DNA from 2 places in the Anaerobacillus sp. ABA4_114 genome. Region 1 is predicted to be linked to the other one. Evidence: riboswitches for the same ligand, from Rfam matches in the RefSeq annotation. Region 1 holds a riboswitch; the other holds the start of a gene.
What was found. Region 1 has a riboswitch for S-adenosylmethionine ahead of msrA (peptide-methionine (S)-S-oxide reductase MsrA). Riboswitches for the same ligand answer to the same signal wherever they lie in the genome.
Positions count from the first base shown of each region.

Region 1 (6,668 bases):
GATCTTGCAGGGTTTGGCCGAGCACTTCTTCATAGCGCAGTAGACGACAGTGAAGAAGCGCTATTAGACCAGCTGAGACGAATTCAGTTCGAACTACAAACTGCTATGTTTGGAATTGGCGCGTCTTCGATCGCGCAACTCAAAAAAACAAATTTGCTTCGTCAATCGTAGCCGGAGAATTTACTCCGGCTTTTTGTATAGCACCCTTTTCCGAGCACAAACTAACCGGAAAGGGGGAGTGAAAAATGGATTGGCTTTCGATCGTACCGTTCTTGGTCGTTATTCTCGTAGCGATGAAGACGAAACTCGTTATACCTGGATTAACAGCAGGGTTACTAACAGCTTCGTTTATACATAAGCCTCAACCTATAAAAGGACTCGAGCAATTTTATCAATTTATTATGAGTGGTTTAAAAGATGAGAGCAACATTAAAATCATCATCTTTTTGTACATGTTTACTGGTCTCATCGGAATGATGAAATATACTGGTGGAATAAAAGGCTTCGTTCGATTCGCTTCTGGAAAAATCACTTCGAAAAAGGGAGCGTTATTTTTAACATGGTTATCAACGCTCGGGACGTTTAGTGCTCCGAGCTTTCGCATCGTTACGGTTGCCCCGATTATGAAAGCACTCTTGAAGAAAGTGAAGATGACCCCTCAGGAACTTGGCTTTGTGATTGAAACCACAGCAACTCCAGTAATTGTTCTAATGCCGATTGCGACTGCGTTCGTTGGCTATATGTCCTCTGTAGTCGACCTTTCTTTAAGGGGACAGGGTCTTGAGGGAGATGGCTACAGATTGTTTTTGCAAAGCATTCCGTACAATTTTTTCTCAATATCGATTCTTATCATCGGATTTTATTTAAGTTTCTTTCATCATACGAAGATCCCGGCTACTGATGCAGGGAATATGGAGAAAGAAATCGATGACAAATGGGAAGATTGTCATCCTGTTGTTTCAAAAGATCTTCCGGCAAAACCTATGAACCTTTTGCTGCCACTAGGAGGAGTAATTTTCCTAACGCTTTTAATCACATATTGGAGTGGGTATGAGAAAGGGTTCAAAAGCCCAGTACAGGCATTCATCGAAGCAGATGTATTAGATGCGATGGTCTTCGCTCTAATTACAACCGTTTTGTTAACGTTTCTATTTTATTTATTTCAGAGGTTCTCATTAAAAAACCTTGTCACGTTCTTTATTGAAGGCGGTAATGATATGATGTCTGTCATCGTATTACTAACGATCGTTTGGGGACTTGCTTCTTCTGCTGAAGCATTAGGATTTTCTCAGTTTGTAACGAAGAACTTAAACTGGATTCCTGCATTATTCGTGCCACCGGTGTTATTCCTGGTGGGGGCATTCATTTCATACTTCATTGGCTCTTCATGGGGGACTTGGGGAATTCTTATGCCTTTAGGAGTCTCTCTCGGTGCTACCACAGGAACTTCATTGCCACTCGTAATCGGTGCTGTGTTTGCTAGTGGAACGTTCGGTGCTTTTTCGTCACCACTTAGCGATAATACGAATACAATAGCAAAGATACTTAAGTTGAACACGATGGCTTATGCTTCCTTTAAGCTAAAACCTGCACTGATCGGTGCTAGCGTATCAGCAATCGGATATTTTTTAATTTCTTTGTTCGTTTAGCACACTAATGCAAGCTTTTCTATTGACACCTACTGTTACAACCTTTAATATTGTCATTAACTTAATAATCCTTTTCAAGGATCTTCTTATTCAGAGAGGTGGAGGGACTGGCCCTTTGATACCTCGGCAACGGATTCCTATAAATGTTATACGGGAGCACCGTGCCAATTCCTGCGGCGAAAGTCGGAAAATAAGAAGAGGCGATCGGTAAATCCAAACCCTCTTCTGTTCGGGCAGATGAGGGTTTTTTATATGCACTCCTCATCATACAAACTACTTCAAGGAGTGAATGGAATTGCAGAAAACGTCAGACAAAAAACAAATGATAATCAACCATCTTCTAGGAAAAGGTATCTATAAGGAACAAGGCAAACAGCTTTACATGTTAACTCTGAGTGAGCTCGAGAAGGTATATACAGAGAAAGCTGTTCAAAATAGCAACAACACTTGGAGAAATGGAGTGGAAAGAATGGAAAAAGCGGTATTTGCAGCAGGATGTTTTTGGGGAGTAGAAGCACTATTTCAGCAGCTGAACGGTGTCGTGTCTACTTCAGTAGGATTTACAGGTGGAAGTACGATCGATCCTTCTTATGAAGAAGTCTATAAAGAACTTACTGGTCATGCTGAAGCGGTGCTTATCGAATATAATCCAGCGATTATTACGTATGAGGAACTGCTCCAAGTTTTCTTTGATAATCATAATCCCACATCTTTGAACCGTCAGGGTGAAGATGTTGGTACTAGGTATCGTTCCGCTATTTTTTATAACTCAGATTCGCAAAAGACTTCAGCAGAACTTGCACTGAACGAGCTTACTGAAGCAAAACGTTTTAAGAAGCCAATCGTAACTCAAATTGTTCCTGCAGCGAATTTTTATAAAGCAGAGGAGTACCATCAGAGCTACTTAGCAAAGCGTGGACAGTCTTCTTGTAAAATTTCATAATTTAAAAAAGAGGCTTTCCCTTTGTGGGAAGCCTCTTATATTTTATTATCGGTTAACGCCAATGTGATCTAAGAATATTTTTCCTCTTTCTGATTGATCAAATTGAAATGTTATGGAGGTAAGGGTATCTGGTTCAAACGTGTTGTTTTGTTCAATAAATGTACTCATCGGTATGTTGAACGTTTGAAGGACCGGTTCTGTAAGGGCTCCGAATCGCGCTTCTTCATAGAACTTCGTTTTTGTGTGCTGAATCGGTAGCACAGGATGCATACTCATCACATCGCTCAATTTGACACTAGCAGATTCCCCGTTTTCAGATGTGGCTGTTATTGTGAAATCCACAAAAACTTCTTCTACTTCAGATACATTCGCCGCTGCAAACGTTAAGGAGCTATCTTTCTTAAACGCGTAAGGATCTTCTAACGCTTTGGTAAACGAAAGCTTGTATGAACCATTCCTAGAGTAGTCGTGATTCCATTTAAGGTAGACGCCGTGATTATCTCTCACTTTATTTCTTCTATAGTCTAATTCACCTTCATACCATTGCAATAGGCCGTTTCCTTGCAATTCAATATAAGGGGTCGAAGCTGTGTTGACGTCAACATCCTCTTCGAATGTACTAAAAATATGATAAGAAGTATCTTCATATTTACTAATGTACGTTGTTGAAGGGAGCCAATCTAACGCATAGCGGTAATCTTCCAGCATAGGTCGGTAGGAGTTGTCGTTATTCAAGGTAGCTTCTAAAAATCCAGAAACGTATGTTTTTGCAATCTGCCTCTGTTCCTCTCCGCTGATCAAAGGCTGTTTGTTCAATAAAAGAGTGAATGGAAAGTAAGTATCGTTATCACCCCAAGTTGTATTAAACTGACCATGGTTAGCTCGGTCGATGTAGAGTGCAGACTTGATCACATCTTCACTACCTGTTAACTCGATGCCATTGAATTGTCGATCTCCCTCAAATTCAGACAGGTCACTATCATATGATCCATGCAGAATTAAGTAATTTACATCGTTCAATTCAATTTTTCGATCAGCTAACGTATGATAATCAGTCGGAGCGATCGCAATAACGCTTTGTATATTGTATTGATAGTCAAACGACTTGTAGGCGTTATTTGGATAGCGATCTAAGCGATTGAACTTCGCAGCTAAAATTGCAGCCTGACCTCCTCTTGAATGACCAGTCAATGCAATTCTTTCAAAGTCCACTTTCTTATAAAATGGCGTTCCCTCTTCTTCAGAAAGCTTCTCAATTTCTTTTAGATGTTCGAGGAGAAGCCATGCTCTTCCGTTAATATCGCCCCCTAATCCACCTGACCATGATGAATTCAAAAAATTCTCGTCTACAGAGACAGTTATGAACCCTCTACTTGCAAGCAGTTCTCCTAAATAGCTATACCCTTCATCTGAGAATTCTTCCATTTTATGATTGCCATGGACGATTAAGACGAGAGGGAATTTCCCTTTATCGTCAGGCATCCATACTCTGCCGTTTAGTGGAAGGTTCGTATCAGAAAACCCCCAAAACCATTCACGTATTGAAGACCATTCTCCAATTAGTGCTGACCCATTAACAGAGGATGTTTCAATATCGACGTTCTCTCTAAACACATCTCTGTGTTTATCAGTTCCGCTTCCATATGTAAACGTCTTAATATTGTAAGGTCCTGTTAGAGACGGATTTTCACTTACTGGTGAAAAAGATTTCTGCTGAACATCTAACCGTTCTTCAACAATTCCTGGAGTGAAAAGCCAGTAGAAGAACATTCCAGTTATTAGTGTGCCGAGCGCGAGCATAAAAATAGAAGAAGGTCTCTTAAATCCATGGACCAGTGGATAACCAAATAATCCACCGATGAGTAGGCCAGCACCAGCAAGAAAATAAGCAAGTGGAAGGATATTTTCAAAAGCTTTAAATTGATCGAGAGTATAAATGATCACTCCAACCGAAACGATTGCAGCGGATAGAAAGAACACCGGTAGTTTGATGATAAACCTCATTATGAGTCTCACGATAAAGAAAGTGGCAAACGTACCTAAAACACTAAGGAGGGAGAAGATGAGTATATCGATTCCTTTACCGAGTCCAGTATGGAAATCAAAACCTATCGAAAAGATGAGGAACATCGTCATGAACAATGCACCGTAGGATGCTCCTTTCCACGTTCGACTAATAAAGGTGTTGATATGAACTTTTAATTTAGAAAGAAAAACTCCTATTTTATTTCGTTTGTTATGTACCGTGCTGCGTCTTTCGAAGTCATGCTGTTGTTCCAACGTTACCCTCCCTTTCTCGTATCATTTCTTCATTATATCAAAGACGACTTTTGTTTAAGGTCATATTTATTAGAAAAGAGGGATATGGGATGAAAAGAATTGAGGTCACAAGTTTTGTTACAGGAAAACTTAATAAAGGTAACATCGATCTTTATAGAAATAAAGTGAAAATTGGTGAACTCAATATCAAAACAGCTGTTTATCAAGTAGATGCTTCATATGTTGTTGAAGATCACCGCATCTATGTTTTAGAAAAAGAACCAGAAGACATTAAACAATTCGTGTTCGATTGTGATTTAGGCTGGTGTTAAAAATGCTGCTGGCGTTCCAGCAGTTTTTTTATGCCCACAACGATTACGTGGTAAGCTATACTGAGATAAGGAAAGATTTCATGAAGAAGAAGGGATGTTTAGATTGGAAGCAGTATGTATTATTGCGGAAAAGCCAGACCAAGGCTCAAGATTAGCCGCTCCTTATCCCTCTGAAAAAAAACAAGGATACATCTACATTAAACCTACACCTGATTTTCCGGGTGGTGCTTATGTAACGTGGGCAGTAGGACATCTCTGCGAATTAGTCCCTCCTGAAACCTATAAGTCAGAATGGAAGAAATGGTCGTTACAGACTTTACCGATGATTCCAGAGCAATTTCAATATCAAGTTACAAAAAGTAAATGGAAGCAATTCAATGTCATAAAAGACATCGTACATAGGAAAGACGTAGGATCCATTATTCATGCAGGTGATGCCGGTCGCGAAGGTGAGTTGATCGTGAGGACGATCTTGAATCAGGTTCGCTGCAAAAAACCGATGAAGCGACTATGGATATCATCTTTAACGGAAAAAGCTGTTAAAGAAGGGTTTAGAACTTTACGGAGTGAAAGTGATACACGGAACTTGTATTTCGAAGCTTATGCACGTTCTTGCGCAGACTGGGTCGTCGGAATCAACGCATCGAGGGCATACACGCTTTTATTTAAACAGAAAGGAATCCAGGATGTCTTTTCAGCTGGAAGAGTTCAAACGCCAACTTTAGCTTTAGTTGTTAAGCGTGAAAAAGAGATCGCAAACTTCAAATCTGAACCGTTTTGGGAAGTTAAAGGGACATTCAATTACAATGGTCAAAAGGTAGTCGGAAAGTGGATAAAAGAAGATAAGACGAGAATCGATACTCCGGAGATGGCTAATGCGATCGCCTCTTTTTGTCTCAATAAACCATGCCTGGCCAGTGATGTAAAAAAAGAAAGGAAACAATATAAACCTCCTTATCTATTTCAGTTATCGTCACTCCAATCTGCAGCGAACAAGAAGTATAAGTTCTCACCGAAAAAAACACTCGATATCGCACAGAAACTTTACACAAAAGGGATGATATCGTACCCGCGAAGTGATTCAAGTTTTGTAACGACAGAGGAAGCTGCAGAATTTCCGTCAATTCTCTCTAAACTCCAGAAGCAAGACGCATATAAAGAGTTTTTTCCATTAGCAAAACAATCCATCATGAACGATAAGCGATATGTGAATGCCTCAAAAGTGAGTGATCACTACGCGATCATTCCAACGGAGCAGGTTCCTAAACTAGAAAAGCTATCTGGTGAGGAGTCAAAAATCTATGACCTTATCGCAAGAAGCTTACTCGCTGCACATGAAGATGTCGCAATCGTCGATTATACGACATTAATAACTTTAGTAGATGATCGTGCAGAATTTGTATCTAAGGGACAAGTGAAAGTTCAAGAAGGATGGCATAAGGTCATAAATTCAACGCAAAAAGACGAAGTTCTACCTCAAATCGA
Region 1 is NZ_JBSWUM010000001.1:2,083,505-2,090,172, reverse strand. It holds gene fni (type 2 isopentenyl-diphosphate Delta-isomerase) at 1-171, shown strand, start outside; gene ACXAEY_RS10480 (Na+/H+ antiporter NhaC family protein) at 246-1,649, shown strand; SAM riboswitch class I at 1,733-1,846, shown strand; gene msrA (peptide-methionine (S)-S-oxide reductase MsrA) at 1,945-2,592, shown strand; gene ACXAEY_RS10470 (alpha/beta hydrolase family protein) at 2,638-4,872, opposite strand; gene ACXAEY_RS10465 (DUF2553 family protein) at 4,962-5,183, shown strand; gene ACXAEY_RS10460 (DNA topoisomerase III) at 5,287-6,668, shown strand, end outside.

Region 2 (6,668 bases), 1.2 Mb from region 1:
AACAAGATGGTTGGTGGGAAGGTCTGATTGGTCACGGTAAGTATGTAGATACCTCTGAATTTCAAGTAATCACATTCAACGTATTAGGCGGTTGTAATGGTTCGACCGGACCATTATCTCGTAATCCGTTTACAAACCAACCGTATCAGGCGGATTTTCCATTCATAAGTGTGAGGGATATGGTTCATTCTCAAAAGCGAGCACTTGAAGCACTCGGTATCGATCGACTTCATGCCGTGATCGGTGGGTCGCTTGGAGGCATGCAGGTGCTTGAGTGGGGAATTCTCTACCCTGATGCGATGGAGCATCTTGTTCCATTAGCTGTGACACCATCTTTGAGTGCTTACGGAATTGCATATAATGCCATCTCAAGACATGCCATAACGACTGACCCTGAATGGAAGGGAGGGTATTATGATCAATCGCATCCTCCCGCATCGGGGTTAGCAACAGCACGTATGATCGGAATGATTTCATACCGAACAGATGAGATGTTTCAGAAGAAATTTGGAAGAAGGGTCATTGCAAAACCTGAAGATCACCATGAAGAGGCTCTTTACGACGTCGAATCTTACCTTCATTACCAGGGTAAAAAGCTAGTTGGTCGGTTTGATGCCAATAGCTATTTGTACTTATTAAAAGCAATGGATAACCATGATATTACCAGGGGAAGGGACGCACCGATTGAAGAAGTGAAGGCAAATGTTTTAGCAATTAGTTTTAAAGGTGATTTAATTTACCCTCCTAAAGATCTTGAAGCTTTATTTTCGCTTAAGGCGCGTTTTACGATCGTTGATACAAAGTATGGTCATGATGGATTCCTCGTTGAATTTGATAGATGGGGGCAATTGATTAAAGAACAATTACAAGAACCGTCAAAAATACAAAGGAGTGGATAAGAGATGGCAGAGAAGCGTTATAACCTAGAAACGATTGGCATCCATGGTGGTTTACAGGCAGATCCAGCTACAGGAGCGAGAGCACTACCGATCTATCAATCCAACGCGTACAAATTTAACAGCACGGAACATGCAGCTGATTTGTTTGGTTTAAAAGAAGAAGGGTTTATTTATTCTAGAATTGGTAATCCGACGGTAGGAACGCTTGAAGAACGGGTTGCGGAGCTTGAAGGCGGAATTGGAGCACTCGGTCTTGCAAGTGGTATGGCAGCTATTACAAACGCGATTTTAAATATTGCGAATAGCGGTGATGAAATTGTTTCTGCTTCTACTTTATATGGCGGGACATATAATCTTTTTTCAACGACGCTTCCTAAATACGGAATAAAAACCAACTTTGTTGATCCGAAAGATCCGGAATCGTTTAGAAGTGCGATTACTCCTAATACAAAAGCAATTTTTGCAGAAACGATTGGTAATCCAGGTCTTCACGTACTCGATATCGAGAAAGTGGCTGAAATTGCTCATGAAGCTGGCATTCCGCTTATCATCGACAATACCTTCGCAACACCATATTTATGTAGACCGATCGAGCATGGTGCTGATATTGTTATTCATTCTGCGACGAAGTGGCTTGGTGGTAACGGTTCAACGATGGGAGGTTTGATCGTCGATAGTGGAAAGTTCGATTGGAATTCATCTAAATTCCCAGGCTTTATCGAACCAGATCCTTCCTATCACAACATCGTTTATGCAGAGGCCCTGCCTGAAGCAGCTTTCATCATAAAAGCTCGTGTTCAACTATTACGAGACACAGGCGCCTCATTGAGTCCTTTTAACGCTTTCCAAATCGCATTAGGAATTGAGACACTTCACGTTAGAATGAAGGAACATGTTGCAAACACGCGTAAAATCGTTACCTATTTGAAAGAAAACCCCGCAGTTGAGTGGGTGAGTTATCCTGAAGAAGAAAATCATCCGTCAAAGACCTTAGCTGCAAACTATTTACCAAAAGGTGCGGGAGCCGTAGTCGTCTTCGGAATAAAAGGCGGCCGCGAAACCGGAGCAGGAATTATTAACTCAGTAAACCTGTGGTCACATGTGGCAAACGTTGGGGATGCAAAAAGCTTGATCATTCATCCTGCAAGCACAACTCACCAGCAGTTAAGTGCAGAAGAACTAACCGCTGCGGGTGTTCGAGATGACTTGATCCGCTTGTCGGTAGGCATCGAACATATCGATGATCTTATCGACGATTTGGATCAGGCAATTTCAAAAGCAAGAATAGAAGCAAGTGTATAGCAAAACTAAATAAATCACTCTTATCCAGAGAGGCAGAGGGACTGGCCCGATGATGCCCGGCAACCTTTAAGCAAGATGCTTAAAAAGGTGCTACTTCCTGCAGAATAGCTACTATTCTGAGAGATAAGAGGAGGCAAAAGCCCTCTTCTTATTGAAGTGGGCTTTTTTTATATTTACTACAACACAATTACTGGAGGAATTACGATGACACAACAATATCAGTTCGACACACTTTCCCTACACGGAGGCCAATCCCCAGATCCAACGACTGGCTCGAGAGCAGTACCGATTTATCAAACGAGCTCGTACGTTTTTCATGATAGTGAACATGCCGAGCGATTATTTTCCCTTGATGAACCAGGAAACATTTACTCCCGGATTGGAAATCCCACGGTGGATGTTTTTGAGAAACGAATGGCTCTGCTTGAAGACGGGGTCGCAGCGGTTGCAACTTCATCAGGTCAGGCAGCAATCGCACTTTCTATTCTGAATATCGCAAGTGCGGGTGACGAGATCGTAGCGGCTTCTAACTTATACGGCGGTACTTATAACTTATTTGCGGTAACCCTCCCGAGATATGGGATCAACGTAAAGTTTGTCGATCCAACAGATCCAGAAAACTTTAGAAAAGCGATAACTGATAAAACAAAAGGCGTTTTCGCTGAAATCATCGGGAACCCAAGCTTGTCTGTACTGAATGTAGAAAAAGTCTCAGCAATCGCACATGGAGCAGGCATTCCATTGATCGTCGATAATACGTTTGCCACTCCATACGCATGTAAGCCACTCACTTTAGGAGCAGATATCGTTGTACATTCTGCGACGAAGTGGATCGGTGGCCACGGTACATCGATTGGAGGAGTAGTCATCGACGGAGGTCGTTTTAATTGGAACTTTCCGAAGTTTCCAACGTTCACTGAACCTGACGATAGCTACAACGGCATTCGCTATGCGATTGATTTTGCGACTCTTGCGTTCAGCACAAAATTACGTGTCCAGCTCCTTCGAGACTTTGGGTCTTGTTTGAGTCCATTCAATGCCTTTCTTCTTTTACAAGGACTTGAGACGCTTCATCTCAGAGCGGAAAAACATAATGAGAATGCACTTAAGCTAGCAACCTATTTACAAGATCATCCTGCAGTAGAGTGGGTGAGCTATCCTGGTCTCCCAAGTCATCCTTCCTATCATGATGCGAAAGAAATTTTAACGAATGGTTTTGGTGCAGTTGTGAACTTTGGCATAAAAGGAGGAAAGGAAGCAGGGCGTAAGCTCATTGATCATGTTTCACTTTGGTCTCACCTTGCAAATGTGGGGGATGCGAAAAGCTTGATCATTCATCCAGCGAGTACGACTCATCAGCAGTTGAGTAGAGAGCAGCTAGAGAAAGCGGGAGTAAAAGAAGAACTGATTCGCCTATCTGTCGGTGTAGAAGGTGCAGACGATTTAATCTTCGACTTGGATCAATCGCTTCGTAAAGCGGCAGGTCTAGAAACGGATACTCGTATCGTCATCAATGATGAAGGTGAAATTCAATGGGCACTTCAAAGTCCTTATGAAAAAGAAGTGATCGATGGTGTTGAAACGCAAAGACAGAAAACACTTGCCGTCGTTGGTCTAAGTGGGAACGAATCGCGACCGAGTCACCGATTAGCAAGGAAGATGCAAAGGCTAGGTTACAAGATAATCCCTGTGAATCCGAAGGCAGATACAATCCTAGGTGAAAAAGCGTATCCCGATTTAAAAAGTGTCCCACATTCAATTGATGTCGTGCAGGTGTTTAGAAGTCCTGAGGCAGCTGTTGAAATCGCAAGAGAAGCAGGGGAGATCAAGCCACGCATATTCTGGCTGCAAGAAGGGGTGGTATCTGAAGAAGCTGCACAAATAGCAGCAGACGCTGGTTTACAAGTTGTTCATAATCGATGCACATATAAAGAAGCCCAGAGGCTAAGAGGCACGATTTCAACATATGCATGTGAACTTTAAAAAGGAGAGGGAGAAACCATTATGAAGAGAATTCCATGGATTGATTTAAGAAGTTTCGTTGCACTCGCACTGATCGCGGCGTTGATTATTAGTGCAGGCTGTTCTTCTTCAGACGCTTCTTCAAAAGAAGGGCCTGATGAAATCAGAGTGGATTACGCTTACTATTCTCCTACTAGTCTTGTCGTGAAGAAGCAAGGGCTTCTTGAAGAGGAGTTTGAGGACGAGGACATCAACATCGAATACGTATTGAGTCAAGGAAGTAACAAAGCGCTTGAATTCTTAAATAGTAACAGTATTGATTTTGGTTCAACGGCAGGTGCAGCGGCACTGATGGCAAAAGCAAAAGGAGCACCGATTAAAAACGTGTATATTTATTCAAAGCCAGAATGGACAGCACTCGTTACTGGAAAAGATTCAAGTATTCGTAGTGTAGAAGATTTAAAAGGTAAAAAGGTAGCCGCAACGCTCGGTACGGATCCTTACATCTTCTTGCTCCGTTCTTTGAATGAAGTGGGGTTAACTCAAGATGATATCGAACTTGTGAATCTTCAACATGGAGACGGGGCATCTGCCTTAAGTACTGGTCAGGTAGATGCTTGGGCAGGACTGGACCCTCATATGGCGCGTCTTGAACTAGAAACAGGAGCAGAACTTTTCTATCGAAATGCAGATTTGAATACGTATGGTTTCTTGAACACACGGACAGAGTTTGCTGAAAAATATCCTGAACACGTGAAACGAGTGATTAGCGTTTACGAGAAAGCTAGAAAATGGGTGATCGAACACCCGGAAGAGGCAGCTGAGCTATTAGCTGAAGAAGCTGATATCCAACTTGACGTAGCAAAAAAGCAGCTTGAAAGAAATGATTTTTCAAGTCCCGTTCCTGGTGAAGAACAGAAGAAAGCGATTGTTGAAGCAGGAAACGTACTACAAAAAGGGGAGATTATTGAGCCAGATGCTGATATTGAAACGTTAACGGATGAATTGATCGATCCATCGTTTGCGGAAGAAGTCATCCAGAAATAGAAAGGGGATAAGAGATCCATGGCAAAAAACCATACGGAAGCAATCCCCTTAAAGGGGGTTACGGGTAAAGCCTCGCCTAAACCGTTCAATTTACATCCGATTCTTATAGGAAGTATTCTCCCTTTCATATTGTTAGTTGTTTGGGAAACGCTGAGTCGGTTAGGGGTGATCCCTTCCTATCTACTTCCAGCTCCAACAGTAATCTTTAACACGATTGTCGATCTAGGAGCTGATGGCTCTCTCTTTGGCCATATTGGAATCACGCTTTATCGGATTTTCTTAGGTTTTCTCTTAGGAGCGGGGGTTGCCTTAATACTCGGATCTTTTGTAGGGATTTATCGTAAAGCTGAGCAATTTTTTGATCCGATCATCCAAGCCTTTCGCTCGATTCCATCGCTAGCCTGGGTTCCTCTTTTTATCTTATGGATGGGGATCGCAGAGGCATCGAAAGTGACACTGATTGCAGTAGGCGTGTTTTTTCCAGTCTATCTGAATGTTGTTAGTGGAATTTTGAGCGTCGATCGTCAATTGATCGAAGTAGGAAAAATGTATGGATTAAATAGTTATCAATTAGTAAAACGAATTATTCTCCCTGCTTCACTACCTTCATTTCTTATCGGCCTTAGAAGTGGTCTAGGGCTTGGATGGATGTTTGTCGTTGCAGCTGAATTGATGGGTGCAAGTCAAGGATTAGGATATTTGCTGGTTCTTGGGCAGAACACATACTCACCAGAGCTAATTATTGCAAGCATCGTTCTCTTTGCTCTGCTTGGAAAAGTGAGCGATGCGATATTGAAGGTAGTCGAGAACAGATCGCTGCATTGGCAGGATCGAATGGAACAGCGGTAAGGGGGAGTAAAAATGAGTTTACAAATACGAAATGTGAGTAAAGAGTTTGAGAGTCGAAAAGCCATTAGCAACATTTCGTTTCATGCAGAAAGTGGCGAAATCATCGGGATACTTGGAACGAGTGGGTGTGGGAAGAGTACATTGCTACGAGCGATTTCAGGATTAGATACATCGTATACCGGCGATGTCATCATCGATGGAGAGGTGTGCAACCATGTTGATGAGAAATTAGGATTCATTTTTCAGCAGCCGAGGCTTATGCCATGGTTATCCGTCATAGACAACGTATCGTTTGGTTTAAAAGGAACGAGAGAAGAGAAGCGCTCAAGCGCAGCGAAGTACCTTGATCTTGTTGGCCTAAAAGGCAATGAAAAAGACTTTCCAAAACAGCTTTCTGGTGGAATGGCGCAGCGTGTTGCGATTGCAAGGGCGCTTGTAACATCCCCGCAGTATTTGTTATTAGATGAGCCTTTTAGCGCACTCGACGCATTTACGAAAATGAAGCTTCAAGATCTATTGTTAGAAATATGGGAGTCTTACAAAACAACGATTCTGCTCGTTACTCATGACATTGAAGAAGCGCTATACCTTTGTGACAGGCTCATCATT
Region 2 is NZ_JBSWUM010000001.1:861,190-867,857, forward strand. It holds gene metX (homoserine O-acetyltransferase MetX) at 1-899, shown strand, start outside; gene ACXAEY_RS04220 (O-acetylhomoserine aminocarboxypropyltransferase/cysteine synthase family protein) at 903-2,201, shown strand; SAM riboswitch class I at 2,219-2,331, shown strand; gene ACXAEY_RS04225 (PLP-dependent aspartate aminotransferase family protein) at 2,406-4,184, shown strand; gene ACXAEY_RS04230 (aliphatic sulfonate ABC transporter substrate-binding protein) at 4,206-5,210, shown strand; gene ACXAEY_RS04235 (ABC transporter permease) at 5,229-6,059, shown strand; gene ACXAEY_RS04240 (ABC transporter ATP-binding protein) at 6,072-6,668, shown strand, end outside.
Region 2: it holds a riboswitch for S-adenosylmethionine, as region 1 does, so the genes downstream of both, ACXAEY_RS04225 (PLP-dependent aspartate aminotransferase family protein) here and msrA (peptide-methionine (S)-S-oxide reductase MsrA) in region 1, are expected to answer to the same signal.